One region of the Streptomyces sp. NPDC048462 genome, then DNA from elsewhere that is predicted to be linked to it. Evidence: riboswitches for the same ligand, from Rfam matches in the RefSeq annotation. Region 1 holds a riboswitch; each other region holds the start of a gene.
The links. A riboswitch is a leader RNA that binds a small molecule or an ion and turns the genes downstream of it on or off. The one in region 1 is predicted to bind cyclic di-AMP.
Positions count from the first base shown of each region.

Region 2: it holds a riboswitch for cyclic di-AMP, as region 1 does, so the genes downstream of both, ACGFU6_RS09070 (M23 family metallopeptidase) here and ACGFU6_RS35090 (M23 family metallopeptidase) in region 1, are expected to answer to the same signal.
Region 3: it holds a riboswitch for cyclic di-AMP, as region 1 does, so the genes downstream of both, ACGFU6_RS00625 (transglycosylase SLT domain-containing protein) here and ACGFU6_RS35090 (M23 family metallopeptidase) in region 1, are expected to answer to the same signal.

Region 1 covers NZ_JBICXG010000035.1:11,088-20,937, forward strand. Annotated here, with positions in the region: gene lhgO (L-2-hydroxyglutarate oxidase) at 1-465, shown strand, start outside; gene trmB (tRNA (guanosine(46)-N7)-methyltransferase TrmB) at 470-1,321, shown strand; gene ACGFU6_RS35080 (PrsW family glutamic-type intramembrane protease) at 1,487-3,136, shown strand; gene ACGFU6_RS35085 (aldo/keto reductase) at 3,133-4,077, opposite strand; gene ACGFU6_RS35090 (M23 family metallopeptidase) at 4,316-5,491, opposite strand; cyclic di-AMP (ydaO/yuaA leader) riboswitch at 5,503-5,655, opposite strand; gene ACGFU6_RS35095 (PP2C family protein-serine/threonine phosphatase) at 5,943-7,106, opposite strand; tRNA gene ACGFU6_RS35100 (tRNA-Met) at 7,347-7,420, opposite strand; gene ACGFU6_RS35105 (hypothetical protein) at 7,700-8,104, shown strand; gene ACGFU6_RS35110 (SPFH domain-containing protein) at 8,138-9,418, opposite strand; gene ACGFU6_RS35115 (hypothetical protein) at 9,451-9,672, opposite strand.
Region 2 covers NZ_JBICXG010000004.1:116,407-126,256, forward strand. Annotated here, with positions in the region: gene ACGFU6_RS09060 (M16 family metallopeptidase) at 1-1,260, shown strand, start outside; gene ACGFU6_RS09065 (M16 family metallopeptidase) at 1,287-2,669, shown strand; cyclic di-AMP (ydaO/yuaA leader) riboswitch at 2,881-3,047, shown strand; gene ACGFU6_RS09070 (M23 family metallopeptidase) at 3,060-3,863, shown strand; gene ACGFU6_RS09075 (GntR family transcriptional regulator) at 4,085-4,795, shown strand; gene ACGFU6_RS09080 (HPr family phosphocarrier protein) at 4,995-5,276, opposite strand; gene ACGFU6_RS09085 (GNAT family N-acetyltransferase) at 5,449-8,328, shown strand; gene ACGFU6_RS09090 (DUF5998 family protein) at 8,420-9,016, shown strand; gene ACGFU6_RS09095 (alkaline phosphatase family protein) at 9,016-9,850, shown strand, end outside.
Region 3 covers NZ_JBICXG010000001.1:154,333-164,182, forward strand. Annotated here, with positions in the region: gene ACGFU6_RS00600 (GNAT family N-acetyltransferase) at 1-444, shown strand, start outside; gene ACGFU6_RS00605 (DUF998 domain-containing protein) at 544-1,155, shown strand; gene ACGFU6_RS00610 (acetylxylan esterase) at 1,281-1,787, opposite strand; gene ACGFU6_RS00615 (FABP family protein) at 2,164-2,709, shown strand; partial or broken gene ACGFU6_RS00620 (alpha/beta fold hydrolase) at 2,796-3,612, opposite strand; cyclic di-AMP (ydaO/yuaA leader) riboswitch at 4,055-4,240, shown strand; gene ACGFU6_RS00625 (transglycosylase SLT domain-containing protein) at 4,246-5,151, shown strand; gene ACGFU6_RS00630 (FG-GAP repeat protein) at 5,348-6,838, shown strand; gene ACGFU6_RS00635 (dihydrodipicolinate reductase) at 6,953-8,032, shown strand; gene ACGFU6_RS00640 (carboxymuconolactone decarboxylase family protein) at 8,029-8,508, shown strand; gene ACGFU6_RS00645 (GMC oxidoreductase) at 8,633-9,850, opposite strand, start outside.

The sequences.
Region 1 (9,850 bases):
CACGACGGCGGTGTGCACGTCGGGCCGAACGCGGTGCCCGCGCTGGCCCGCGAGGGCTACGGCTGGCCGGTCGTGCGCCCCCGCGAGCTGATGGACACGCTGAGCTGGCCGGGCTCCTGGCGGATAGCCCGCAGACACTGGCGGTACGGGGCGGGCGAGGTGCATCGCTCGCTGTCGAAACACGCCTTCACGACGGCCGTGCGGCGGCTGCTGCCCGACGTCACGGAGGCCGACCTGCGGCCCGCCCCGGCCGGGGTCAGGGCCCAGGCGGTCCTCCGGGACGGCACCCTGGTGGACGATTTCCTCATCCGCGAGGCCCCGCACACCGTGCATGTGCTGAACGCACCGTCGCCCGCCGCCACGGCCTCCCTGCCCATCGGGCGGGAGGTCGCGCGCAGGGCGCTGCTGAGAGCGCAGGGGACGGGGTGGAAGCCGCCCGCCGTAGAATCAGGGCATTGTGTCTGAGCCCATGAACCCCTCCCCCGCGACGCCCGGCGACGCCGCGCCCGGAGCCGAACCCGCGCCGGCCGCGTCCGCCACCGCCGGAATCCCGGACGAGCTGCGCGCCGCGGCCCTGGACCGCCAGCGCAGGCTGCGTCAGGCGCCCCGCTTCCCCGGGGGCCCGGCGGCCGATCCCGCCGGCTCGCACCACGAGCGCCGGATCCGCAGCTTCCAGCCGCGCCGCAGCCGGGTCTCGCCCGGCCAGCAGGACGCCTTGGAGCGGCTCTGGCCGAAGTGGGGCCTGGACATCGACGGGCTGCGGGTCATCGATCTGCCCGAGCTGTTCGACGGGCTGCCGGTGGTGCTGGAGATCGGCTTCGGCATGGGTGAGGCCACCGCGCAGATGGCCGCCGACGACCCGGGCACCGGCATCCTCGCCGTTGACGTGCACACCCCGGGCCAGGGCAATCTGCTCCGTCTCGCGGACCGGAACGGCATGTCCAACATCCGGGTCGCCAACGGCGACGCGATCATCCTGCTTCGGGAGATGCTGACGCCGGACTCACTGGACGGGCTACGCGTCTACTTCCCCGACCCGTGGCCCAAGTCCCGCCACCACAAGCGCCGGCTGATCCAGCCGGAGTTCCTCGACCTGGTGGCGCAGCGGCTGAAGCCCGGAGCGGTTCTGCACTGCGCGACCGACTGGGAGCCGTACGCCGAACAGATGCTGGAGGTGCTGAGCGCGCACCCCGGCTTCGGGAACACGGCGGCGGACGGCGGTTACGCGCCTCGGCCGGAGTTCCGGCCGCTGACCCGGTTCGAGGGGCAGGGCCTGGACAAGGGCCATGTCGTGCACGACCTGCTGTTCGCCCGCCGCTGATCCCTCCGCCACCCGGGCCGCCCCGGCCGCGGCAGCCTTGGCCACGGCAGCCTTGGCCACGGCAGCCTTGGCCACGCCGCAACGCCTTGGCCAAGAAGGCGTCCCGGTGGGCGGACCCGGCCGAACGCCATGGCCCTTGTCAGTCCTCCTCGTTAGGGTCATGGGGTGTCCGACGGTTCTGATCCGCATCAGCGGCAGTCGCAGCCGGCCGTCCCGGTGCTCGAGGAGCAGCGGGTCGGCGAGATCCTGGCTGCCGTGCCGGAGCGCGGCCAGTGGCGTTACCACCCACGCCGCGTCGGCATGCTGTGGCGGAGCAAAACGCTCCGCGTCGTCGCCGTCTTCACCGTGCTGGCCCTCTGCGGCCTGGTGATCCTCGCGCTGGTCCGGGACCAGACGGGCACTCAGGGACTCCTCGTCGGACTGGGCCTCGCGGTGCTGCCGGTCCCGCTGCTGATGACGGCGTTCCGCTGGCTGGACCGGGTCGAACCGGGCCCGTGGCGCAACATGCTGTTCGCCTTCGCCTGGGGTGCCTGCGCGGCCGCCCTCGTCGCGATCCTCGCGAACTCCTTCGCGACCCAGTGGATCGCCACGGCCACCGCCGACCCGGGCAGCGCGGACACCCTGGGCGCCACCGTCATAGCGCCCGTCGTCGAGGAGAGCGCCAAGGCCGCGGCCGTACTGCTGCTCTTCCTGTTCCGAAGACGCGACTTCAACGGGATCGTCGACGGTCTGGTCGTCGCCGGATTCGCCGCGACGGGCTTCGCCTTCACCGAGAACATCCTCTATCTGGGCAACGCCTTCGGCGAGGACCAGCAGATGGGCTCGGGGTTCGCCTCGGTGACGGTCGCGACGTTCTTCGTACGGGCGGTGATGTCGCCGTTCGCGCATCCGCTGTTCACCGTCATGACCGGCATCGGCTTCGGCCTCGCCGCGAGCAGCGCACACCACCAGCGGGTCCGCCGCATCGCGCTGCCGCTGCTCGGCCTGGTCCTCGCGATGGGCATGCACGCCCTGTGGAACGGCTCGGCGACGTTCGGCCCGTACGGCTTCTACGTGGTGTACGGCGTGTTCATGGTGCCCGCCTTCGGCCTGGTGACCTGGCTGGCGATCTGGTCCCGGCTGCGCGACCTGCGCACCCTGGCCGTCGAGCTGCCCGCCTACGCGGCGGCCGGCTGGCTCTCCCCCGCCGAGCCCCTGGCCCTGTCGTCGATGCGGGCACGCGGCATGGCCAGGGACACCGCACGCCGGTGGCAGGCGACGGCAGCGGGAGCGGGCCCGTACGGCCACCGGGGCTACGTACCGGCTCCGGTCACCCCTCAGGCCAAGGCCCAGGCCAAAGCCCGGGGGAAGGCGGCGGCCCGTGCGGTCGCCGAGTACGAGTCGTTCGCCACGTCACTGGCCTTCCTCCGCCGGCAGGCCCGCCGCGGCACGGCGGGCCCGCATCTGGCGGAACGCGAGCTGGAGCTGCTGCACCACCTGTGGCAGCGCCGTGAGGTCGCCGGGCCCGCTCTGGCGTACGCGGCGGGACGCCTGCGCCCCCGGCACACCCGTCCGACGCGCCCGCCCTACCAGCGCTACGGGGCACACCCGGGCTACGGGCCGCACCCCGGGTACGGGGCACACCAGCCCCATGGCGCCCCCGCCCCGCACCCGGGCCCGGTCCCGTACGGCCAACAGCCCTACCCCGCGTACCCGTACGGCCAGCAGCCCCACAACCCGCAGCCCTACGGCCCGCAGCCGTACAACCCGCCGCCGTACGGACAGCAGGCCCACGGACAGCAGCCGCACGGACAACAGCCCTACGACAGGCCCTAGGCGGATGCCTCGGTGAGCGTGGTCAGCTCCTGGTCCGTCAGACGCAGGTCGTGGACGGCCAGCAGTGCGGGGAGCTGCTCGACCGTACGGGCGGAGGCGATCGGCGAGACCACGGTCGGCCGGGAGGCCAGCCAGGCCAGCGCCACCGTGGCGATCTCCGCGTTCCGTTCCCGCGCGATCTCGTCGAGCGCGGCGAGGACCTTCTGGCCGCGCTCCGTCTCCAGGTGCTGGGCGGCGCCGCCGGCGCGGGCACTGTCCACGGTCGTGCCGGGGCGGTACTTGCCGGTCAGGAATCCGGAGGCCAGGGCGAAGTACGGGACCGAGGCCAGTCCGGCGCCGGCGGCCGTGTCCTGGAGTTCGCCCTCGTAGGTGTCGCGCGAGACGAGGTTGTAGTGCGGCTGGAGCGCCACGTAGCGGGCCAGCCCCTCGCGCTCGGAGAAGTCGATCGAGGCACGCAGCCGCTCCGGGCTGATGTTGGAGGCGGCGATCTCGCGGACCTTGCCCTCCTTCACCAGCTGGTCGAGGGCGGTGATGATCTCCTCGACGGGGACGGTCTCGTCGTCGTGGTGGGTGTAGTAGAGGTCGATGTAGTCCGTGCCGAGCCGGCGCAGCGATTCCTCGGCCCCGGCCTTGATGGTGGCGGCGGCGAGCCCCTTGTACTCGGGGTGCGAGCCGACCTTGGTGGCGAGGACGACGTCGGAACGGTTACCCCGCGCGGCGAACCACTTCCCGAGGACGGTCTCCGACTCGCCGCCCACGTTGCCGGGAATCCAGGAGGAGTACGTGTCGGCGGTGTCGACGAAGTTGCCGCCGCCCGCCGTGTACGCGTCGAGAACGGCGAAGGACTGCGCCTCGTCGGCGGTCCAGCCGAAGACGTTGCCGCCGAGGGAGAGCGTGGAGACCTGGAGGTCGGACGAACCGAGCTTGCGAAGAGAAGTCATGGAGGGAACAACCCGCCGCACGGTACCCACTATTCCATGGCAGCTACAGGCACATCCCGCGCATCCCGGACAGGACCGGCAGCCCTGACGTCGGGGGGTGAGCGTCAGGACTGCCGGGGTCGATGGGCCGCAGAACGGCACGGGGCATGGGCGGGCGCGAACACGGGCGGGCCGGAGATCGGAGCCCCCGGATCCGGTCGTGCCCGGACTCCCCGGCTCCGGCCGTGTGCGGCGGAACTCAGACCGTCAGGCCCCGGGCACGCAGCCAGGGCATCGGGTCGATGCCGGTGCCGTCCGGGGTGTGGACCTCGAGGTGGAGGTGGGGGCCTGTCACGTTGCCGGTCGCGCCGACGCGCCCGATGGTGTCCCCGGTGGTGACCTTCTGGCCCACGCCGACGCCGATCGAGGACTGGTGGCAGAACCAGAGTTCCGTACCGTCCTCGAGCTCCAGGACCGTGCGGTAGCCGTACGCGCCGGACCAGCCGGCGGACTTGATGGTGCCGCTGTGGATGGCCTTGATCGGGGTACCGGTCGGCGCCGCGAAGTCGAGGCCCGTGTGATAGCCGGAGGACCACATCGAACCGGCCTCGCCGAAGGTCGAGGTGATCGTGTACGAGGAGGTGGGAATGGCGTAGCTGGCGGCGAGCTTGGCGAGCCGCACCGCTTCCGCCTTCTTCTTCGCCTCTTCCGCGGCCTTCTTCTTCGCTGCGGCGGCCTTGGCCTCCGCGGCGTCCTGCTGCTTCTTCGCCTCGGCGGCCGCCTTCTCCGCAGCGGCCTTCTCCTCGGCCGCCCTTGCCTCGGCGTCGGCGGAGCCCTGCTGCTGCTCGGCCTGCTGGAGGATGCGGGCGCGGAGCGCCTCGCCGGCGTCCGTCGTGCCCTGCTCGGCCTCGGTGGCGGTGATGCCGGCCGTCGTCAGCGGGGCGGAAGCGGTCGCCACTTCGGCCTTCTCCGCCTCGGACTCACCCGAGAACAACGCACCGACGCCCGGCAGGGACTTGGCCTCGGGGAGTTTGTCCGAGATGGCGTCGGGAAGAGAAATAGACACGGGCGGCTTGCTCTGGGCGGAGGCCATGCCACCCGCGCCGACGGCCGCGATGACGCCGACGCCGAGAACGGTGGAGCTACGGGCGAGACCGTTGCGCTGCTTGGCGACGCGGTGCTTGCCGCGTACGGGGCGGACGGACTCCTCGGTGGGGTTCCATTCCTCCCACGCCCTGTCGGCCTCGGCTTCGTCGGCACGGAAGCCGTTGCCGAACTCGCTGCCCCGATCGGTCCCGTAAGCGGTTCCGTGATCGGTCCCGTAAGCGGTTCCGTAGTTGGTGCCGTAGGGGTCACCGGGCCCGGTTCCGAAGTCATTTCCGTGTTCGGGAACGAACCGGGAGGGGGCTTCGGGGGCAGGCTTGTTGGACGCCACTGGGGCGCGCTCCTTTCCTTCCTTCTCGCCTACCGGGTTAGCTGACGGGTTCGGAGCAGGAAGGTCTCCTACGGGTCCTCCGTCTCTCGACGAGACAGAGATGCCCGATTCACCCCATGTAGGTGGTTCCCCGGTTCCCTTGCGGAATTCGGCGCTCGCGCACGGTGCCGCCTTGGACGGCGACTGGGACAACCGCGCTGCGTTATCGAACGTTAATAGACACACGGGTCCGATTCCAAGCCGTTCCAACTGATCGTTCCGGTCCTTGGCCTGGACTTTACGGGACACAACCGGGTGGAATCGGGCGAGTTGATCGCCCCTCAATCGTTATCTGTTTTCTGACATTGCGTCAAATGTTATGCGGAGGGGTTCCTTACGGTTACGCACGGTGGCATCGGCCACGGTCCTCCCCCGTAGTCGCACACACCCTCCCCCGTCCGGCCCCTCGTCTTCACCCTGCGCCGCCCTCCAGGCCCACGATCTTCACGGTCGTGCGCCGGTCCGGCTGCCCCTCGGTCGGGCGCACCACCGCCAGCAGCGCCATGTCATCCGTCGTCACCCCGCCGGTGTGCAACCGCACATCATCGGCCAGCGCCGACAGCAGCTCCTCGGGGCCCGGGAAGATGCGTCCGCGCAGCCGCTCGGCGGGATCGTAGAAGACCCCCGCGGCGTCACGCGCCTCGGAGAGGCCGTCCGTGTAGAGCAGGAGCGTCGACCCGGCGGGCAGCTCCCACTCGTCGGAGCGGTCCGGCCACACGCCCAGGTCCATCCCCAGGGGCAGCGCGGGCAGCGTGGGCCGCAGCACCTCCAACGCCCCGTCCGAGTGCAGCAGCAGCGGTTCGGGGTGGCCTCGGTTGACGACGCGCACCCGGTTGGAACCCTGCGGGATCTCCGCCAGCGCGGCGGTGACGAACCCCTCGACCGCGTCGAGGCCGCCGCGCCTGCTCGATTCCCGCGCCAGCGCACGCTCCAGCCGCTGGGCCACCCCCTCCAACGACCGTTCCTGCTCGGCGGCCTCCCGGAACGCGCCGATGATCACCGCCACCGCCTCCACCGCGTCCAGGCCCTTGCCGCGCACGTCCCCGACGACCAGCCGCACCCCGTACGGGGTGTCCGTGACCGAGAACAGGTCGCCGCCGACGAACTCGTCCGCCTGCGCCGCCTCGTACCGCGCGGCCACGTACAGCCCGCCGATCCGGTCGGACGGCGTCGGCAGCACCGCGCGCATGGCGGTCGCCGCGATGACCCGTGCGGAGGCCAGCTGCTCGTTGCTGCGCCGTACGACCCCGTTGATGAAGACCGCGAGGACCGAGACGGTGAGAACGGTGAGCAGCTCGATGAACGGCACGACCCGGATCAGCGTTCCGTCGGAGAGCCGCAGCCCGGCCACGCACAGCAGCGCGGCGGCCCCGACCCGGATCGTGCCGGCCCGGGAGAAGAACGGCGCCGCGATCAGCGGAGCCGCGGCGAAGAGGGGCACAGCGGTGAAGGCGGGCGGGGTGAAGAGGTCGAACGCCAGACCGCCGATGAGCACCAGCCCCGGCAGCGCCCGGACGAACCGGCGGTTCCGGATCTCGTCCGGGCTCCTCCCCCGCCGCTGCTCCCGCTTCCCCACCTGTGGTCTCCTGCCCGGTGCGCTCACGGCCGCGGACGGTACCGCGCACCACCCCCAGACTTCCCGGGGCAGGGTCGCGGGGCCAGTCCTCGACGGCCAATGGGAGTACGTGCCCGGCGGGGCGCGGCCCGCATCGATCGGTTGCCCCTGGCCCCACGAACGTACACACGTACATACATGGACACGTACAAAACGAATCAGACCCGGCACGCTGCATGCGTGCCGGGTCTGATTCTTCAGTAGCGGGGACAGGATTTGAACCTGCGACCTCTGGGTTATGAGCCCAGCGAGCTACCGAGCTGCTCCACCCCGCGTCGGTAAACACAACTCTACGGCATGTTCGACGCACTCATGACCACCCCGCGCGCCCCACCCTCACGACGAGCCCCACGGCGAACCCACACACGCCGCCCGGGGCGCCAACATGGGGAAAATGAGAAGGTGTTGCGGGGGACATGTGTTCTGTCGCAAGGTATCTGCTGCATCCCCCGGACCGGGCGGCTGCCCGTGCGAGCAGATCCTGGAGCGCGCGTTCCGCCGTGCCCGGAAGCTGCTCCCGGTCTCATCGCACCCTGTCTGGAGGGCCTCCGCCGATGACCGCCCCGCTCGCTTCCGCCCCAGCCCCCGCTTCCGCCCCCTCGGCCGCTCCGGGGTCACCGCTGCGTGGTGCCGTCATCAGTGGCGTGATCGGCGGAGTGATCGGGGCGGTGATGAGCGCGGGAGTCAATTACGCGATCATCGGAGTGCCGGACAGCGAGTCGGTCAACGCGGTCAACCACGCGGTATCCGGCCTGGTCAGCGGCTTCCTCGCGGGCTTCATAGGAATTCTCGCGCACCATCGGAAGGTGTCGTCGACCGCACGCGCCGAGGCGGCGGCGACGACCGCGGCGCTGTCCACGTCAACGGCTGCCGCGACCTCCGAGGCGACCGAGGCGGTCAGCGCGACCACGACCCTGGAGTCAGCCGCGCCGGTCCCCGCCTCCGCACCGGAGGCGTAACCCGGCTCGGTCCCGGTCCCCGTCTCCGTCCGGTCACTCCGCGCCGGAGATCCGGGGCGTCCGGTTCCGGTCCCCGCTCTGGTCCCGGTCCGCACTCCCGTCCCGGCTCAGGTCCTCCCCCAGACCCTCGCCCGCGGTCCGGTCCCCCGGACCGCGCGCCGGAGCCGCCCCCGTGTCCGTACCGCGCTGGAGCGACTGGAGGATCGCCAGCCCCTGGCCGACGACGCCCGCCGCCATCTCGTTGACGCCGTCGGTGCCGTTGAGCACGGTGAGGCTGGCTCCGGACATCCCCCGGGCCGCGGCATCGGCCAGCGCCGGCAGGTTCTCCACGATGCGGTTGGCCGCGATGAGCTCCTGGTTGCCCTCCCGCAGCGAGACCGCGCGGGCCGTGTTGGCGTCCGCCTGGGCCTGGGCGAGGGTCCGTTCGGCGTACGCGCTTCCGTCCGCCTGGAACTTCACCTGGTCGCGGGCAGCCTCGGCCAGCGTGCGCTGCCGGTAGGCCTCGGCGTCCGCCGGCCGCCCGACCTCCGCCTCCAGGCGCTGGGCGGCCAGTCCCGCCTGGCGCTGGGCCAGCGCGGTCTGCTCGTCGATGACCTCGTGCGAGGCCCTGGCCTGCGCGAGTGGCCCGGCCTGGGCGGCACGGGCGTTGTACTGCTCGGTCTCCGCGAGGAACCCGGCCCGCTTGATCGCGGTGTCCCGTTCGTACTCGGCCTTGAGCGCGGAGGCCTGCTGCTCGCGTTCGGCGGCCTCCTGGTCGGCCTTGGCGCGGGCGATCCTGGCGTGGCCCGCGACGGCGGCGGCATGCGGGGCGGCCAGGTTGTCGATGTACCCGGTGGCGTCGTCGATCTCCTGGATCTGGAGGGCGTCCACGACGATGCCGAGCTTCTCCATCTCGCCGTGGCTGCCGGCGATGACCTCCTGGGAGACCCGGCTGCGTTCCCGGATGATCTGCTCCACGGTCAGTCCGCCGACGATGGAGCGCAGGTGTCCGGCGAAGATCCGGCCGACGAGCTCCTCCATCTGGTTCTGCTCGGACAGGAAGCGGCGCGCGGCGTTGGCGATGGACACCGCGTCGTCGCCGACCTTGAAGACGGAGACGGCCCGGACCGTGAGCCGGATGCCCTGCTGGGTGACGCAGTCCTCGGTGATCTCCGCCTCCCGGAGCGCCAGGGACAGCATCCGCGCCTTCTGCTTGACCGGGAGGACGAAGCTTCCGTGGCCGGTGACGATCCGGAACTGCGTGTCCTGCGTCTGCCGCTTGGAACCCGATATGAGCATCGCCTCGTTGGGGGCGGGAACGTGCCAGAACAACATGAGAGGACTCCTGTCAGACGTCACTTCTCGGGTCAGGACGGCAAGCGCTCCACCACCACGGTGCGTGCCGAGACCGCGTCGACGACCACGACGCGTACGTCCCTGCCGATCGACGTGGACGACCACGCGGTGTAGGCCTCGGACCCGCCGCGTACGGCGACCAGCACTTCGCCCGCCCCGTCCGGCGGGATCGGCACGGTGACCCGCCCTACCGCCCCGACCGGGCTCCGGTCGGAGTCATCGGGCGCGCGCACGCGCGCACCGCCCGAAGTCCCTGCACGGACACGTCTTCACAGCCACGAGGCGAACCGCCTCCCGGAGGCCCACGCCTCCCTCGACACGTCAACCGTACTCCTCGCGACCCCGCGGGTACCGCGTCCGCAGCCCACCGCGCGAGGGGCGAATTGCGGTGGTATGACTTATTTCGTATTC
Region 2 (9,850 bases), on a different contig from region 1:
GCCGCGGTGTGCCTCTGGTACGACGTCGGCTCGCGCCACGAGGTCGAGGGACGCACCGGTCTGGCTCACCTTTTCGAGCACCTGATGTTCCAGGGCTCGGGCCAGGTCAAGGGGAACGGCCACTTCGAGCTGGTGCAGGGTGCCGGCGGCTCGCTCAACGGCACCACCAGTTTCGAGCGGACCAACTACTTCGAGACGATGCCCACGCACCAGCTGGAGCTGGCCCTGTGGCTCGAGGCCGACCGGATGGGCTCGCTGCTCGCCGCGCTCGACGAGGAGTCCATGGAGAACCAGCGCGACGTCGTCAAGAACGAGCGCCGCCAGCGCTACGACAACGTCCCGTACGGCACCGCCTTCGAGAAGTTGACCGCCCTCGCCTACCCGGAGGGCCACCCGTACCACCACACCCCGATCGGGTCGATGGCGGACCTGGACGCGGCGACCCTCGAGGACGCGCGGGCCTTCTTCCGTACGAACTACGCGCCGAACAACGCGGTGCTCTCGGTCGTCGGTGACATCGACCCCGGGCAGACCCTCGCCTGGATCGAGAAGTACTTCGGCACCATTCCCTCGCACGACGGCAAGCAGCCGCCGAGGGACGGCACGCTGCCCGAGGTGATCGGCGGTGAGCTGCGCGAGGAGGTCCGCGAGGAGGTCCCGGCGCGGGCGCTGATGGCCGCCTACCGGCTGCCGCACGACGGCACCCGCGAGTGCGACGCGGCGGATCTCGCGCTGACCGTGCTGGGCGGCGGCGAGTCGTCCCGGCTGCACAACCGGCTGGTCCGCCGCGACCGGACGGCCGTCGCGGCCGGATTCGGGCTGCTGCGGCTGGCCGGCGCGCCCTCGCTCGGCTGGCTGGACGTCAAGACGTCCGGCGGCGTCGAGGTGGCGCGGATCGAGGCCGCGGTCGACGAGGAGCTCGCCCGGTTCGCCGAGGAGGGCCCCTCGCCCGAGGAGATGGAGCGCGCCCAGGCCCAGTTGGAGCGCGAGTGGCTGGACCGGCTCGGTACGGTCTCCGGCCGCGCCGACGAACTGTGCCGGTTCGCCGTGCTGTTCGGTGACCCGCAGCTCGCCCTGACCGCCGTGCACCGGGTGCTCGACATCGGCGCCGAGGAGGTCCGGGCGGCCGCCAGGGCCCAGCTGCGGCCCGACAACCGGGCGGTGCTGGTCTACGAGCCCGTCGAGTCTGCGGAGCCCGCAGAAGAGGCGGGGACGGACGCCGCCACCGACACCGACGCGCACGAAGGGGCGGACAAGTGAGCGACACTGCCGCGACTGGAGTTTCGATGGAGTACCACCCCCAGCCCGCCCCCGGGACGGCCAGGCCCTGGGCCTTCCCCGCCCCCGAGCGCGGCGCCCTGCCCAACGGCCTCACGGTGCTGCGCTGCCACCGCCCCGGCCAGCAGGTCGTCGCCGTCGAGGTCTTCCTGGAGGCCCCGCTCGACGCCGAGCCCGAGGGCCTGGACGGGGTGGCCACGATCATGTCGCGCGCCCTGTCCGAGGGCACCGACAAGCACAGCGCCGAGGAGTTCGCCGCTGAGCTGGAGCGGTGCGGAGCCACTCTGGACGCCCACGCCGACCACCCCGGCGTCCGGGTCTCCCTGGAGGTTCCCGCCTCCCGCCTCGCCAAGGCGCTCGGCCTGGTCGCCGAGGCCCTGCGGGCACCGGCCTTCGCGGACAGCGAGATCGAGCGGCTGGTGAACAACCGGCTCGACGAGATCCCGCACGAGCAGGCGAACCCCGCCCGGCGCGCGGCCAAGCAGCTCTCCAAGGAGCTCTTCCCGGCCACGGCCCGCATGTCCCGGCCGCGCCAGGGCACCGAGAAGACCGTCGAGCGGATCGACTCCGCGGCCGTGCGCGCCTTCTACGACGCCCACGTCCGTCCGTCCACCGCGACCGCGGTGGTCGTCGGTGACCTCACCGGCATCGATCTGGACGCCCTGCTCGCCGACACCCTGGGCGACTGGTCGGGCAACACCGCCGCGTCCCGGCCGGTCCCGCCGATCACCGCCGACGACACCGGCCGGGTGGTGATCGTGGACCGCCCCGGAGCGGTGCAGACCCAGCTGCTGATCGGGCGGATCGGCGCCGACCGGCACGACAGCGTCTGGCCGGCCCAGGTGCTCGGCACCTACTGCCTGGGCGGCACGCTGACCTCCCGGCTCGACCGGGTACTGCGCGAGGAGAAGGGCTACACCTACGGCGTACGCGCCTTCGCCCAGGTGCTGCGCTCCTCGGCCCGGGACTCCGCCTCGGGGGCGACCGGCGCCGCGATGCTCGCCATCAGCGGATCGGTGGACACGGAGTCCACCGGACCGGCGCTGGAGGACCTGTGGAAGGTGCTGCGGACCCTGGCCGCCGAGGGCCTGACGGACGCCGAACGCGAGACGGCCGTGCAGAACCTCGTGGGCGTGGCACCGCTGAAGTTCGAGACGGCCGCGTCCGTCGCGGCCACCCTCGCCGACCAGGTCGAGCAGCACCTCGCTGACGACTACCAGGCGCAGCTGTACGCGCGCCTCGCCGAGACCGGCACGGTCGAGGCGACGGCAGCCGTGGTCAACGCCTTCCCGGAGGACCGCCTCGTCACGGTCCTGGTCGGGGACGCCGCGCAGATCGAGGAGCCCGTCAGGGCTCTCGGCATCGGAGAGGTCTCGGTCGTCACCGGCTGAGCCGCCACCGCCCCCGACTGCGGGGCGGGAGCGGGGCCCTGGCGGGTCGTCTGCCGCCAGGGCCTTCCTTTTTGCCCGCTTTGGTGGAGAGGTTGCCTGTCTGCCCTGTGGGATGCGCTACAAAACCGCCTGTCCGTTTGGTGCGGGGAAGTACCCCCGCTTAGCGTCGGCCCGGCTGTCCGTCACTCGTATGCCGCATCCGCGACGTACCGGGCAGTCATCGCCGAGTCCCCGTCAGGCGCGAGCCCGGGGAGCCGGGGACCCACACAGTCCCTGGGGTGAATCGGATGACCGTGCCTCGACGAGGCCGGGGATCCGTAGGAGACCTTCCTGCTCCGAACCCGTCAGCTAACCCGGTAGGCGAGAAGGAAGGAAAGGACCAGCCACTTCATGGCGTTCACCCGTGCCACGGGGAAGCACCGTGCCCCGAGCCGTATGACGTGCCGGGGCGCGAGGGCCGTCGGTATCGCGACCCTGGCCACCACCGGCGTCATCGGATCCCTGGCCTCCCCGGCCCTCGCCGCGGACACCGGGGCCCCCGCCGCAGGCGACACCGGCCTCTCCCAGATCATCGCCATCGAGGGCGGCCTGGCCGCCCGGATCGACGCCCAGGCGGACGTGCAGCGGCACCAGGCCGACGCCGCCGAGGCGAAGGCGGAAGCCGAGGCGAAGGCGAAGGCCAGGAAGAAGGCCGAAGCGAAGAAGAAGGCCGAGGCCGCCGCCAGGGCCGAGGAGGCCCGCGAGAGCGAGGCGCGCGCCGCCCGCTCCGCCGAGCGCGCCCGGCTGGGCGCCTTCCAGCTGCCCGTCGCGGGCTCCTATGTGAGCACCGGCTACAAGTCCAGCGGCTCCCTGTGGTCCTCCGGCAGCCACTCCGGCATCGACTTCCACGCCGCCTCCGGCACCTCCGTCGTCGCCGTCGGCGCCGGTACGGTCGTCGAGGCGGGCTGGGGCGGCGCGTACGGCAACAACATCGTGCTCCGGATGACGGACGGTACGTACACCCAGTACGGCCACCTCTCCTCGATCGACGTCTCCGTCGGCCAGAGCGTCGGGCGGGGACACCGGATCGGACTCTCCGGCTCCACCGGCAACGCCACCGGGCCGCACCTCCACTTCGAGGCCCGCACCACCCCCTCGTACGGCTCCGACATGGACCCGGTCGCGTATCTGCGCGCCCACGGCGTCAGCGTCTGACCGGCACGCGGCACCTCACCGAAGGCCCCGGCGTCGCGCCGGGGCCTTCGGCCGTACCCGGCCGCCGGAACGCCGTCCGGCACCCGTTCCCGAACGCCTCCGGGGTCAGAAGATATTCATGAATTTCGGCCCGGCATCGGAAATGCGTCCGCATTGCAATAGAGTCACAGGACAGGCGTCGATCGGCCGCGTTTCGCGGGGATTAAGGCGGAGGTTCGGACATGCGCATTCCGGCGCATTCGGTATGCACGGCAATCCGTGACGACATCGTCTCCGGTGTCTTCGAACGCGGCAGCCGGCTCACCGAGGAAGTGCTCGCACGCCGTTACGGGGTCTCCCGCGTCCCGGTGCGCGAAGCGCTGCGCACCCTGGAGTCCGAGGGCTTCGTCGTCACCCGCAGGCACGCCGGGGCCTGCGTCGCCGAGCCCGACGAGCAGGAGGCGGCGGACCTCCTGGAGGTCCGCATGCTGCTGGAGCCGCTCGGTGCGGCACGGGCCGCCCAGCGCCGCACCGACGCCCACCTCAAGGTCTTGCGCGGTCTGGTCAGGCTGGGCCAGGAGCGGGCCCGCCGGGGCGAGGGCGAGGACCTGCGCTCACTGGGCGGCTGGTTCCACGAGACCCTCGCCCAGGCCTCCGGCAGCCCCGGCCTGATCGCGCTGCTCACCCAGCTACGGCACAAGATCGCCTGGATGTACGCGGTCGAGCAGCCGGCCCGCCCCGCAGAGGCGTGGGCCGAGTACGGGGCCATCGTGGACGCCGTGGCGCGCGGCGACGCGGAACGGGCGAGGGCGCTCGCCGCCCAGCACGCCGAGCGGGCCACCGTCGCGCACCGGCTGCGCCGCCCCGGCCGGCCGGGAGGCGCAGCCGCACCCCCGGCGGCCCGGGTGAGGACTTCGCAACATGCCGTAAACACCCCCGGCGGCCGACATTAACAATTACGCCGTATACAAGGAGCGGCTATTCGGCGGGGCATTCTTTCTGCTGCCCGTTTCGCCGAATCTTCGCCGCCCTGCATTATTCGCGGCGGCCTGCCCGATGGAAAGCATTCCCGTACAAACGAAAGAGCCGCGGCACCCGGTCGGGGGTGCCGCGGCTCTTTCGCGGGAAATCCTGGCGGTCGTGGCCGCTGGGTCAGACGGTCTCCGGGAGCTCGTCGAGCCCCTCGGCGACCAGCTTGGACAGACGGTCCAGAGCGGCCTCGGCGTCGTCGGCGTCGGACGCGAGGATGATCTCCTCGCCGCCCTGGGCGCCGAGCCCGAGCACCGCGAGCATGGAGGCGGCGTTCACCGGGTTGCCGTCGGCCTTGGCGATGGTCACGGGGACGCCGGAGGCCGTGGCGGCACGGACGAAGATGGATGCGGGGCGGGCGTGCAGGCCCTCGGCCCAACCGACGTTGACGCGGCGCTCAGCCATGGTTCTGCCCTTCACGAATCAATGGTTGTCTAGACCAGTCTCTCATGCGGTGCGCGATGCTCCGGCCGACCCGCGGACCCTCCGCGGCCCGGTCCCGCCGGCGGCCGGCCACCCCCAGACTGCCCCGGCCCCGCCCCCCACGCGACCGCTGACGGAGCCGTAGGCTTTGCCCATGGAGCCCTCTGTGGAGCAGAGTCCGCATCACGCCTACCCCGGTCACTGGGAGGCCGACGTGGTGCTCCGTGACGGCGGCACCGCCCGGATCAGGCCGATCACCACGGACGATGCCGAACGGCTGGTCAGCTTCTACGAGCAGGTCTCCCCGGAGTCGAAGTACTACCGCTTCTTCGCGCCCTACCCCCGGCTCTCCGCCAAGGACGTCCACCGCTTCACCCATCACGACTACGTCGACCGGGTGGGGCTCGCCGTCACGGTGGGCGGCGAGTTCATCGCCACCGTCCGCTTCGACCGGATCGACGCCACGGGCCGGCCCGCCTCCGCCCCGGCCGACGAGGCCGAGGTCGCCTTCCTCGTGCAGGACGCGCACCAGGGCCGGGGCGTCGCCTCCACGCTGCTCGAACACATCGCGGCCGTCGCCCGCGAGCGCGGCATCCGGCGCTTCGCCGCCGAGGTGCTGCCCGCCAACAACAAGATGATCAAGGTGTTCCGGGACGCCGGGTACACCCAGCAGCGCAGCTTCGAGGACGGCTCCGTCCACCTCACCCTGGACCTCGAACCCACCGCCGAGTCGCTCGCCGTCCAGCGCGCCCGCGAGCAGCGGGCCGAGGCGAGGTCCGTGCAGCGGCTGCTCGCCCCCGGCTCCGTCGCCGTCATCGGCGCCGGGCGCAACCCCGGCGGGGTCGGCCGCACAGTCCTGCGCAACCTCCTGGGCGCGGGCTTCACCGGCCGCACCTACGCGGTGAACAGCGCCTACGCCGCCGATCAGGCCACCATCGACGGGGTGCCCGCCCACCGCTCCCTGGGCGGGATCGGCGAACCGGTCGACCTCGCCGTCGTCGCCGTACCCGCCGAGCGGGTGCCCGAGGCCGTCGCGGACTGCGGGGAGCACGGCGTCCAGGGGCTCGTCGTCCTGTCCGCCGGATACGCCGAGTGGGGCGCCGAGGGCCGCGAACGCCAGCGCGAACTGGTGCGCCAGGCCCGCTCGTACGGCATGCGCATCATCGGCCCGAACGCCTTCGGGGTCATCAACAACTCCGAGGCGGTCCGGCTGAACGCATCGCTCGCCCCGGAACGGCCCGCGTCCGGGCGCATCGGCCTGTTCACCCAGTCCGGCGCGATCGGCATCGCCCTGCTCTCCGGGCTCTACCGGCGCGGCGCGGGACTCTCCACCTTCATCTCGGCCGGGAACCGCGCCGACATCTCCGGCAACGACTTCCTCCAGTACTGGTACGAGGACCCGGACACCGATGTCGCCCTGCTGTACCTCGAATCACTCGGCAACCCCCGCAAGTTCACCCGCCTCGCCCGGCGTACCGCCGCCGTGAAGCCGGTGGTCGTGGTGAAGGGTGCCCGGCACAGCGGCTCCACCCCGCCGGGTCACGCCGTACCCATCAGCCGGATCCCGGACGCCACCGTCTCCGCGCTGATGCGGCAGGCGGGCGTGATCCGCGTCGACACGGTGACGGAGATGGTCGACGCGGGCCTGCTCCTCGCGGACCAGCCGCTCCCGGCGGGCGGCCGCGTCGCGATCCTCGGCAACTCCGAGTCCCTCGGGCTGCTCACGTACGACGCCTGCCTGGCCGAGGGGCTGCGCCCGCGTCCGCCGCGCGACCTCACCACCGCCGCCACCCCGCAGGACTTCCGGGACGCGCTGGCCGAGGCGCTGGCCGACGAGGGCTGCGACGCGGTGATCGTGACGGCGATCCCCTGGGTGGGCGAGGACGGCGAGGCAGAGCAGGGCGACGGCGAGGTGCTGGCCACCGCCCTGCATACGGCCGCCGCCGCAGGACCGGCCAAGCCGGTGGCCGTCGTCCATGTGGAGATCGGCGGCCTCGCGGAGGCCCTGGCCGCGGCCACCAGCACGGTGGCCCAGCAACGCCCCGCCCAGGCGCCGCCCCCGGCAACGCCCACCACACCACCCCCGGCGGCCCCCGCCCCGCCCGGTGGACCGGACACCGAGCCCGCGGCGACCGCCCCCGGGGGAGCCCGCGCCACCGGCCGGATCCCCGCCTACCCGGCGGCCGAACGCGCCGTTCGCGCGCTCTCCGAAGCCGTGAAGTACGCCCAGTGGCGACGCCAGGCGGCGATCCCCGGCAAGGTCCCCGAGTTCCTCGACGACACCATCGACGAGCCGGGCGCCGCGGCCCACATCGAGGCCCTGCTCGGCGAGGACCCCGATCCGCGCGGCAGGCCGCTGTCGCCCGACGAGGCCCGCGAGCTGCTGGCCCGCTACGGCATCACCGTCCGGCCGACGCTGCCCGCACCCGACACGGAGGCGGCCGTCGCCGCCGCCGCGCGACTCGGCTACCCGGTCGCGCTGAAGACCACCGCACCCCACCTGCGCCACCGCGCCGACCTCGGCGGCGTCCGGCTGGACCTCGCCAACGAGTCGGCGCTGCGCCGCGCCTACGGCGAGCTGACCGAACTGCTGGGCAAGCCCACCGAGCTCCGGCCCGTGGTGCAGGCCATGGCCCCGCGCGGGGTCGACACCGTCGTACGGGCCACGATCGACCCGGCCGCGGGCGCCGTCCTCTCCTTCGGCCTGGCGGGCGCGCCCTCCGAGCTGCTGGGCGACACCGCCCACCGGCTGGTCCCGGCCACCGACCGGGACGCCGCCGAGCTCATCCGCTCGATCCGGGCCGCCCCGGTCCTCTTCGGCTGGCGCGGCTCCGCGCCCGTGGACACCGCCGCCCTGGAAGAACTCCTGCTCAGGGTCTCGCTGCTGGTCGACGACCACCCCGAGGTGGTCGCCGTCGCCCTGGAACCCGTCGTGGTCGCCACCCAGGGGCTGACGGTCCTCGGGGCGAGCGTCCGGCTCTCGCCGCCCCCGGCCCGTACCGACCTCGGCCCCCGCCGGCTCTCCAACTACTGACCGCCCCCGTCCGTGCCGCCCCGGACGGCCGTCCGGCGCGGGGCGGGCGGGACGTCCCCGGCAGCCACCAGCCCCCCGTAGGATGGTCCGTATGGCTAAGACCGGTACGACGACTCAGGGGCTGCGCGCGGCGATCGAGCGCAGTGGCTACTACCCGGCCCTCGTGGCCGAGGCGGTGGAGGCCGCCGTCGGCGGTGAGCCGGTCGCTTCGTACCTGGTGCACCAGGAGACCACCTTCGACTCCAACGAGGTGCGCCGGCACGTCACTGTCCTGGTGCTCACGGACAACCGTTTCGTCGTCAGCCACACCGACGAGCAGAACGCCGACACCAGCTCCCCGACGCCCTACGCCACCACCTCGACCGAGTCGGTCAAGCTCGACCGGATCTCCTCGGTCGTGGTGAGCCGCGTCGTGGCCAACCCGGAGAAGTACGTCCCCGGCACGCTGCCCCGCGAGGTCGTCCTGACCATCGGCTGGGGCGCGGTCTCCCGGATCGACCTGGAGCCCGCCGCCTGCGGTGACCCCAACTGCGAGGCGGACCACGGCTACACCGGCAGCTCCACCGCCGACGACCTGAGCCTCCGGGTCAGCGAGGCCGGCGACGGCCCCGACACCGTGCGCCAGACCCTCGCCTTCGCGCAGGCGCTCTCGGAGGCCACGGCCGCGACCGCCTCGGCCGACCGCTGATGGCCCAGCCGGCCTGGCAGGACCCGGAACCGCTCGGCGTCGACACCGCCCCCGTGCCCGAGTACGGCAGCGGCTCGCTGGCCGATCTGCTGCCCACGCTCGTCGCGGGGCAGGGCGTGCCGGGGTTCACGCAGGCGATCGCGGAGCTCACGCCCGCCGACCGCAACTGCGTCTTCCTCATCGACGGCCTCGGCTGGGAGCAGATCAGGGCCCATCCCGACGAGGCGCCCTTCCTGTACTCGCTGCTGCCCACCTCGCGCGGCGGCACGGGACGCCCGATAACAGCCGGTTTCCCGGCCACCACCGCGACCTCGCTGGCCTCGGTCGGTACCGGACTGCCCCCGGGCGAGCACGGCCTGCCCGGGTACACCGTGCGCAATCCGGCGACCGGCGCGCTGATGAACCAGCTGCGCTGGCGGCCCTGGGCGGAGCCCAAGGTCTGGCAGCCGCACCCCACCGTCTTCACCCTGGCCGACGCGGCCGGAGTACGTACCGCGCAGGTGTCCGCGCCCGCCTTCGAGCAGACGCCGCTCACCAAGGTCGCGCTCAGCGGCGGCTCGTTCCTCGGCCGGCTGACGGGCGAGGACCGGATGGACGTCGCGGCCCAGCGGCTGGCCGCCGGTGACCGCTCGCTCGTCTACACCTATTACAGCGAGGTCGACGGCATGGGGCACCGCTTCGGCGTCGAATCCGACGCCTGGCGCGGCCAGCTGATGCACGTCGACGGACTGGCCAGGCGGCTGGCGGAACAGCTTCCGCCGCGCTCGGCCCTGTACATCACCGCCGACCACGGGATGATCGACATCCCGTTCGACGAGCGGTCCCGGATCGACT
Region 3 (9,850 bases), on a different contig from region 1:
GACGGCGCCGCGCTTGGCTGGGTCGGCCCTCCCTCGCCCGAGGAGGTGGCGGACCTGCTCGACCAGGTAGTCGCCGCGGCGCGGGTGGGCGATGCCGCCCTGCGCGCCGTGTACATCGACCGCGGCCTGGTCGGGCTGGGCTACTGGACGCGCTATGCGCGTCCCACTCACCGCCCGCACGCGGATCTGGAGAAGGTCGCCGTGGCCGCCGCCGCCCACGGCCGAGGTATCGGCCGGATGCTGACGGCCGCGCTGGTCGCCGATGCCAGGAGGGCGGGGATCGAGGTCGTCACCCTGGACGCCCGGGGCGACAACAGCGCTGCCCTGCACCTCTACCGCTCACTCGGCTTCACCGAGTACGGGCGCCTGCCCGGCTTCGTCGCCGTCGGCGAACGCCGCTACGACAAAGTCCTCTGCATGCTGGACTTCCGCCAGGAGGCGTGACGCGCGCGGGCGGAGGACCCATCGACCCGGCCGGGCGGAAGCCGCGTCGAGCGTCAACTAGGGTTGACGGAATCCCTCGTGTCAACCTACATTGACGAGATGGGGAATCAAGTCCTGCTCGTCTGCGGAATGGCCGCTGGGCCTCTCTTCACCGCCGCGTATCTGCTGGAAGGCGCCGGCCGCGTGAGCTACGGACCGCGCCGCCATCCCATCAGCTCGCTCACCCTCGGCCCTGCCGGGTGGGCGCAGACCGTCAACTTCCTCTTCGCGGGCGGGCTGTCGCTGCTCTTCGCCGTGGGTCTGTGGCGTGTCGGGCTCTCCGGCTGGGGCGCCCTCCTGGTCGGCGCGTGGGCGGTCGGTCTGCTGGGGGCAGGCGTCTTCCGCACGGATCCGGTGAGCGGCTACCCGCCCGGCACGCCTGATCGGCTCCAGCGGCACACCCCCGCGGGGGCCCTGCATGACCTGTTCTCCTCCATCGGATTCCTGGCCCTCGCTGTTGCCTGCTTCGTATTCGCCCCGTCCGGCCCGCCCGGATGGGCCGTCTACTCGATCGCAAGCGGTGTCCTCTTCGTGGCGACGATGGTGCTGGCCGGCGCCGCGTTCGACCAGCATCAACGCTGGGTCGACAGCGGCGGACTGCTCCAGCGCATCTCGCTGACCATCGGCTGGACCTGGCAGCTGGTGCTCGCCGTGCGCGTCCTGAACACCTGAGCAGCAACGAAGCGGCTCATCCAGGGTCCTGCCAGCCGCATGGGGAGAGGCACTCTTCAGGTGAGGGGCCGTGTACCGGGTGGTACCCGAGTATCCGTGCCGAGGCTGGGCGCAGCGAAGCGGGCTCACCGCTCGTGGCGGGAGTCGTTCTTCTCGGCGTTCCTGAGGTGGGTGTCGAACAAGCCGATCGCGGCCGTGGAAGAGAGTTCGAACTGCCGCATGCAGGACAAGAAGTGGTCACCGTCCGTGAGGACGAGCTCTTTGGGTTCGCGGGCGCGGCGATTGGGCTGAAGGGTCACCTCGTTCGTCCACGCGTCCTCCGGTGCCCAGTGCGGATCGCGTTCGTCCTGGTGGAAGCGCTCTTTTAGGGCGTGTATCTCGTGGGACGGGACGCGGCGCAGTCCGGTCTCGTAGTCGCTGATGGTGGGGGCCTGGGCGTAAACGGCTCTGATACGGCGGTCGGTGGCCCCGAGGACCAGGGCGTATCCACCGGCGTAGCTGAATCCCCAGATGCCGATACGCTGTTCGTCGATTTCCCCACGTGTGCCGAAATAGGTGATGGCCCATCGCCAGTCCGCGATCTCAGGTCCAAATGAATTCCTGCGTCCGCTCGTGACTCGGTGGCGCCGCATTCGCCCTCATATTTCTCACGGACTGCCCGTCTGAGTTCACAGCCTCGAAGGCGTGGACGTCATTCTCGAGGGCCGCCCCAAATCGTCGAGTTCGGCATACCCGCAGCTTCGCCTCGGCATTGAGGGCATGTGTCCCGTGCGCCGCGAGAGTTCTCGGTCCTGAGCCGGCAAGAACCCGTCGATGTCTCTCTGCAGCGTGCCAGGAGGTTCTTGGCGGCACTCGGGCCCTCGGCCTGCGCAGCCTCAGCCCACGGCACGAAAGCGGGCCACCGACTCCATCGCCGGACCCGTCACGAAACTTCGAGGTTAGGCTGCCAACCGTCACCGTGGCCCTCACACGGTGCCCGTCCCCGTAACCGATCCAGGAGCGCGCAAGATGTTCGACCCCGCCCGGCAGTACCCGTACCCCGACGCGTTCCGGCCGGACGACGCGCCTGCTCCGCACGCGCTGCTCGCACCGCTGACCGGGCTCCTGGGCACCTGGACCGGGCAGGGCCGCGGTGAGTACCCGACGCTCGCCCAGGAGTTCCGGTACGCGCAGGAGGTGACGTTCAGTCATGACGGGCGCCCCTTCCTCCACTACGAGGCGCGCGCCTGGCTGCTCGACGAGGACGGGGCCCCGCTGCGTCCGTCGGCCCGGGAGAGCGGCTGGTGGCGGATGCAGCCGGACGGGCGTGTGGAGGCGCTGATCACTCAGCCCACCGGTGTCGCGGAGATCCTGACGGGCAGTGCGGCCGATGGCGAGGCCGACCTGGCCACTCATCAGGTCGCCCTCGCGCCCACCGCCAAGCAGGTCAGCGCCACTCGCCGCCGCTACACGCTGACAGCCGACGGCACGCTCGAATTCGTCCACGATCTCGCGGCTGTCGGCCAGCCGCTCCAGCACCACCTCTCGGCGCTTCTGCGACGCGAGGGGAGCTAGAACCTCTCGTTTGGATCAGGCCGGATCTGCTGTTTGCCGTCAGACGGAGCGCCGGTCGCCCGTCATGGTCCCGGCCGAGCCCGCGCTCATGCGCGGGACAGCACGTCCCGCAGCCGGGCCGCGAACGCCCGCGGATGCGTGGTGTTGCCGTTGTGCCCGCCGGGGAATGCGACGACGTCCCGGCCGACCAGGCCGGCGAGGCCCCGTGCGCACTGTCCGACGAAGACCGAGGGCGCCGTGGTGCTGCCGCTCGCGGGCACGATGCGCACGGCCGTGGCCCGCAGCGCCTCGCGCTCCAGCTCGGACTCGATGACCGCGCCGAAGTCGCGCTCGATGAAGAAGCCGAAGTTGGCGACGCGGCGCGGGGTGAGCGGCATCGGCGTGAGCCCCGGCTCCGTCTCCTGGTGCGCCGGGTCGATGCCGAGGACCCGCGCGATCTCGGGGAAGGCCGCTTCCAGCCCGCCGTCGCGGTAGACGCCCTGAAGGTGTGCCAGTTCGGCGGTGTGCCGCTCGCACTGTCCGGCGGGCAGCAGGGGACGGTGCGACCGGGTCGTGCGCCACGAGCAGCCCGAGCTGTTCGGGGTGGGCGATCGCCAGGTGCAGCCCGATGGCGGCGCCCATGCTGCACCCGAGCATCAGGGCGGGCTCATCGGTCAGTCCGGCCAGCAGCCGGTGAACGTCGTCGGCGTGCTGCGCCATGGTGATGCGCTGCCCGGGGTCGCCGAGCGTGCTGCGGGAGAGGCCCCGGCGGTCGTAGGTGACCACGGTGTGGCGGTCCACGAGCCGGTCGACCAGGTCGGTGCTGCGGTCGGCGTCGCCCTCACCGCTCTGGGAGACGAGCAGCAGGGGGCCGGAGCCGCGGACCTCGTAGTGGAGCGTGGCGCCGTCGGTGTCGAGGAACATCAGGTTCTCCCGGTCGCAGTGGTGGGTGGCGCCAGGAGCGCCGTCCGATGCCCCCTACCGTAGTGAATCTATTTAGATGCATCAATGGAGATGGATTATTGGCGACGCCGAGCCGGGGAGTGGTGGGTCGTCAGCTCCGATGAAATGTCCTGATTGGGTGATTAATCGTAATCGTCATCAATCACCCACCGACGACGCTTTTCTGTGACTCAAAGGGTATGCAGATTGAGCAAATCACCCTTTTCGGGCGCAGTGGTCAGCATCACCTTCCCGGCCCGCGACGCGACGCGTCCGGCTTCGGTTCCCTGTCGTGCCAAGAAAGTTGACTTCGCTTCGGGGATCTGATGCTGAGCATTTCCTTTAATTGATCTTGCGAATCAATTGCGATCAAGAATTCAGGGCTTGTTCCGCCCGACGCTTTTCGCTTACGGTCACCGTCAATCCGGATGGAACGCCGAATCCTGCCGCCGTCCGGGAACCCGACCACTCACGTACGGCAGGAGCGGGGGACCCAGGTTTGCCGCCGGTCCGGTATCCGGAGCGGCTAGGGGTTAAGTCGCCATCACGTGCGGCCGGACATCTCCAGTCCGAACCCGACAGCTCACCTCGCAGGCGGCGGAGAGGAAATGCGCCATGCCCATCATGGGTAACCACCGTCGTTCCAAGTCCACCTCCCTGACCCGCGGTTTCATCGCCGTGAGCACGGGCGGAGTCGTTCTCGCGCTCCCCCTGATCATGTCCGGGTCTGCTTCTGCCGCACCGGCGCACCCGGTCGTCGCAGAAAAGGTGGCGACCTCGACCTCCTTTGCTGCCAAGGGAATTGCTGCCCACAAGGCCGAGCCCGCCACCTATTCCGTGGTCTCCGGCGATTCGCTTTCCAAGATCGCCCGGGGGCATTCCCTCAGCGGTGGCTGGGAGCGGCTCTACCAGGACAACCGGAGTACGGTCGGCGGAAACCCCGATCTGATTCACCCGGGCCTCAAGCTGACCATTGGCGCCAAGTCCGCAGCCGCCCCGAACAAGGCCGCCCCGACGGCCGATTCGAAGGCAAAGGCCGCGACCGAGGCAAAGCCCGCGGCCGACGCCGTGCAGTCGTCCGACCGGTCCGAGAGCGCCGACCGCGCCGACCGTTCCCAGCGGACGGTCGCGCCCGTGGCGGAGAAGACCGCCGCCACCGAGACCGTCGCCACCGCTCCCGAACAGGGCGCGACCACGTACACCGACGACCTCGACGGCTGGATCAAGGAGTCGCTGGCCGTGATGGCCCAGCACGGCATCCCCGGCAGCTACGACAGCATCCACCGCAACATCATCCGCGAGTCCTCCGGGAACCCGCAGATCGTCAACAACTGGGACTCGAACGCGGTCGCCGGTACCCCCTCCAAGGGCCTGCTCCAGGTGATCCAGCCCACCTTCGAGGCCTACCACGTGGCCGGTACGTCGACGGACATCCTCGACCCGGTCGCCAACATCACCGCCGCGTGCAACTACGCCGCGGCCACCTACGGCTCGATCGACAACGTCTTCGGCGCCTACTGACATACCCCGGCCCCACCTTCGGGAGGAGCCGGGCGCAGGGGTGGGAGGGAGCCACGCGGCTCCCTCCCACCCCTTTCGCGCGCCGTACAACCCTTGCGGCTCACAGGCGGTCGAACGGGACGCGGGGAAGGCAACGGGCCCTTCCCGGCGTCCCCCCCCGGACTCGCCCGGTCATCCTTGAACCGAGGAGCCGCTCGTGCGCACCAACCGCTCGGCCGCCGTTGTCGCGGCCGCCTGTCTCCTGACGGCGGTGGCCGGTATCGCCGCCCCCTCCGCCCACGCCGGTACTCCCGGCGGAACGCACGCGAACGACCGCAACAGCGATTTCAACGGTGACGGCTACGAGGACGTGCTCACCGGCGCGCCGGGCGGCACCGTCGGCGGGAAGAAGGGCGCGGGGTACGTCACCGTGCAGTACGGCTCGCCCACCGGCATCGGAACGGCCCGCGCGGCCGTCCTCAGCCAGAACACCGCCGGTGTACCGGGGGCCGCCGAGGCGGGCGACGGCTTCGGCCGGGCCCTCGCCACCGGCGACCTCGACGGGGACGGCTACGACGACGCGGTCGCCGGCGTACCCGGTGAGGATGTCGAGCCGGTGACCGACGCGGGCGGCGCCGTCGTGCTGTGGGGCTCCCCGAAGGGACTCACGGGCGCGGCCGGCGACTGGCTGCAGGCCGACGCACCCACGGCCGGTGCCCGGTTCGCCGGCGCCCTCGCGGCGGCCCACTTCAGCCCCGACATCCCGGGCGACCAGCTCGCCGTGACCGACCACGACGACCTCACGCTCTACCAGTACGACGCGGCCGCGCGCCAGGATTCCGCACCACCTGCGCCCCTCTCCCACCAACGGCTCCCCGGCACGCCGGGCCGCCCGATCCTGCCGGGGGCGATGACCACCGGTGACTACGACGGCAACGGCCTCGCCGACCTCGTCGTCTCCGGAGTCAGCGGAGGCGACGAACCGGGGTACGGCTGGTCCGCGCTCTTCCTGGCCGAGGTCCAGGGCCTGCGCTACGACCGGGATCTGCGTGGCGGCCCGGCCGTCGCGTCCGGTGACATCAACGGCGACGGCTACGACGACCTGGCCACGGGGGAGCCCAGCAGCCCGGACGACGGCGGCGAATTCGTGAACGGCGGCGTGGTCGGCGTGTACTACGGCAGCGCCGGCGACGGCCCGGTCGGCGCCGAGGGCCCCGGCACACCGCCGGTGTGGTGGACCCAGGACACCGCCGGTGTCCCCGGCACGGACGAGCGTGGCGACAACTGGGGCGCGGACCTGTCGGTGGCGGACACCGACGGCGACGGGTACGCGGACGTGGCGATCGGCGCCCCCGGCGAGGACATCGGCGCGGTCGCGGACGCCGGAGCGGCCTGGGTGCTGCGCGGCGCGGCCGACGGGCTGACCGCCGCCGGCGCGGCCTCCTGGGACCAGGACTCGGGGTACGTGCCGGGCGTCCCCGAGAAGGGGGACCGCTGGGGCGGCCAGGTCCGGCTGTCCGATCCGGACAAGGACGGCCGCTCCGGTCTGCTCGCCGCAGCGCCCGGCGAGGACGCCGGCAACGGCGTCGTCTGGGTGCTCCCGGCGGGCGCAGGCGGGGTCACCGCCGCCGGCTCGTGGACGTACGACGGCGGATCGCTCGGCGGCCCTGCGGCCGGCGCCGCGTTCGGGGCCGCGATCGACGAGTAACGGATCGACGAGCGGCGGGGGCGGCAGACGGTCCTGACCCGGCCCGGGGCCGCCTCGCAACCGGGAGCGCGATGGCACTATGAACCTTTCATCCCGCGCGCTACCCTCCGCCGCATGATTTCCACGGTGGTCTGGGGAACCGGCAATGTCGGCCGCGCGGCCATCCGCGCCGTCGAGGCCCATCCGGCCCTGAAACTGGCGCACGTGCTTGTTCACGATCCTGGCAAGGTGGGCCGCGACGCGGGCGACCTCGCCGGGACCGGCCGCGATCTGGGCGTCGCGGCGACCGACGACATCGACGCGGTGCTGGCCACCGCTCCCGGCGCGGTGGTGTACGCGGCGTCCGGGGACATCCGTCCCGACGAGGCGCTCGCCGACATCGTCAGGGCCGTCCGGACCGGGGCGGTGGTGGTCACCCCCGCCCTGTACGCGCTCTACGACCAGCGGGGCGCCCCGCCCGAGCTGCGGGACCCGGTCCTGGCCGCCGTCGCGGACGGCGGCGGCTCACTGTTCGTCTCCGGGGTCGACCCCGGCTGGGGCAACGACGTACTGCCCCTGCTGATCAGCGGACTCGGCAGCACGGTCGACGCGATCCGCTGCCAGGAGATCTTCGACTACTCCACCTACGACCAGCCCGAAGCGGTCCGCGACCTGATCGGCATGGGGCACCCCATGGAGTACGAGCCGCTGATGCTCGCGGCCTCCGTCCCGACCATGGTGTGGGGCGGGCAGATACGGCTGATGGCCAGGGCGCTGGGCGTGGAGCTCGACGACATCCGCGAGACCATGGCCCGGCGGCCGCTGGAGAGCGCGGTCACCACCCGGACCATGGGCGGGTTCGAGGCGGGCACCCAGGGCGCGGTGCGGTTCGAGGTACAGGGCATCGTCGAGGGCGAGCCCCGCATCGTCATCGAGCACATCACCCGGATCCACCCGTCCTGCGCCCCGGACTGGCCGTCGCCGCCCGACGGCGCCGGTGCCCACCGCGTGATCATCGAGGGCCGCCCGCGCATCGAGGTCACGGTCGAGGCCGGCGATGAGGACGAGAACCGCTCGGCGGGCGGCAACGCCACCGCGGTCGGCCGGCTCGTGAACGCCATCGACTGGCTGGTGGACGCGGAACCCGGACTCTACGACGCGCTCGACGTCCCCCTGCGCCCCGCAACCGGCAGACTCGGAAGGAAGCAGCCATGATCATCGACATCCCCGAGGGCCAGGAGCCGATCGGATACGTATGGGGGGACATGGTCCCCGGCATCGGGATGGCCGCCGCGAACTTCTCCCTGTCGGTGTACCAGCACACCACGCTGGGCCTGCGGGAGTTCGAGGCCGCCCGGCTGCGGATCGCCCAGATCAACGGGTGCCTGTTCTGCCTGGACTGGCGCACCGAACGGGACGGCGAAAAGGTCGAGGAGGAGTTCGCCGACGCGGTGAACGAATGGCGCACCGCCGGGTCCTTCGACGACCGGACCCGGCTGGCCGCCGAGTACGCCGAGCGGTACGCCCTGGACCACCACGGTCTGGACGAGGAGTTCTGGACCCGGATGACCGCGCACTACAGCCAGCGCGAGATCGTCGAGCTGAGCATGAGTATCGGCTCCTGGCTGGCGTTCGGCCGGCTCAACCACGTGCTGGGTCTCGACGCCGTGTGCGTGCTGCCCGGCCACTGAGCCGGACGCCCCGGGCCCGTCCGATTTGCCCGTGCCCGGGGCGTACCCAGGAGGAGAGCCGTCCTGCTCATCTCCTCCTGGCCATGCCTGCCGTGCCTGCCGTGCCTGCCGTGTCGGTCCGGTGTCACAGATCGGTGGCGATGATCTTCTCGATGTTCCGTTCGGCGAGTGCCGTGATGGTGACGAACGGGTTGACGCTGGTGTTGCCGGGGATCAGCGAGCCGTCGATCACGTACAGGCCCGAGTACCCGTGCAGGCGACCGTAGTTGTCGGTCGCCCGGTCCAGCACCGCACCCCCGAGGGGGTGGTAGGTCAGGTGGTCGCCCCAGATCTTGTACACGCCGAAGAGGTCCGTCCGGTAGATCGTCCCCTCCTTCGCGTTGATCTTGTCGAAGATCGTCTTGGCCATGTCGATGGACGGCTGCTTCCACGCGGTCTGCCAGTTCAGGTCGACCTTGCCCGTCGCGGGGTTCCAGGAGAACTGGGCCCGGTTCGGGTTCTTCGTGATCGACAGGTAGAACGAGGCGAACGTCTCGATCCCGGTCGGCAGCGGCGCGACCTCGGCGAACGCGCCGCCCGCCGCCCAGTTGTCGATGCCGCCGCAGGGGATGCTCGACTGCACGGCTCCGGTCGGGTCCCACAGGTGGTTGGCCCGGCCGCACATGACGTTGCCGTTGTCGCCCCAGCCCTTGCCGATCTCGTCGTTGAGGGCGGGCAGTTTGCCGGTGGCCTTCAGCTCGGTCAGCAGCTTGCTCGTGCCGACGCTGCCGGCCGCGAAGAACACCTTGTCCGCGGTCACCGTCTTGGTGGCCTCGGTGCTGCCGTCGGTGCGCAGCTGGTCGATGACGACCGTGTAGCCCCCGGCCGACGCCGGGGAGACCGAAGTCACCTTGTGCAGAGGCGAGATGGTGACGTTCCCGGTCGCCATGACCTGGGCGAGGTAGGTCTTCTGCAGCGACTTCTTGCCGTAGTTGTTCCCGTAGAGGATCTCACCCGCCAGTGCCGACTTGGGTACGGTGCCGGCCGCCTCCTGCTCCATGTAGTCCCAGTCGTACACGTCGGGCACGAAGACGAACGGGAAGCCCGAACGCTGCGCCTGCTTGCGGCCGACCCGGGCGTACTTGTAGCAGTCGACGCTGTCGAACCAGGCCGGGTCGACGGTGCCGACGCCGAGGCCGGAGTTGGCGCGCGGGTAGTAGGTGGAGTACATCTCGTCGGCGTTGACCGTGGGGAGGACGGCGCCGAAGTTCTCCCGCTTCGGGGTGACGGCCATGCCGCCGTTGACCAGTGAGCCGCCGCCGACGCCGCGCCCCTGGTAGACCGTGATGCCGCTGAAGTCCTC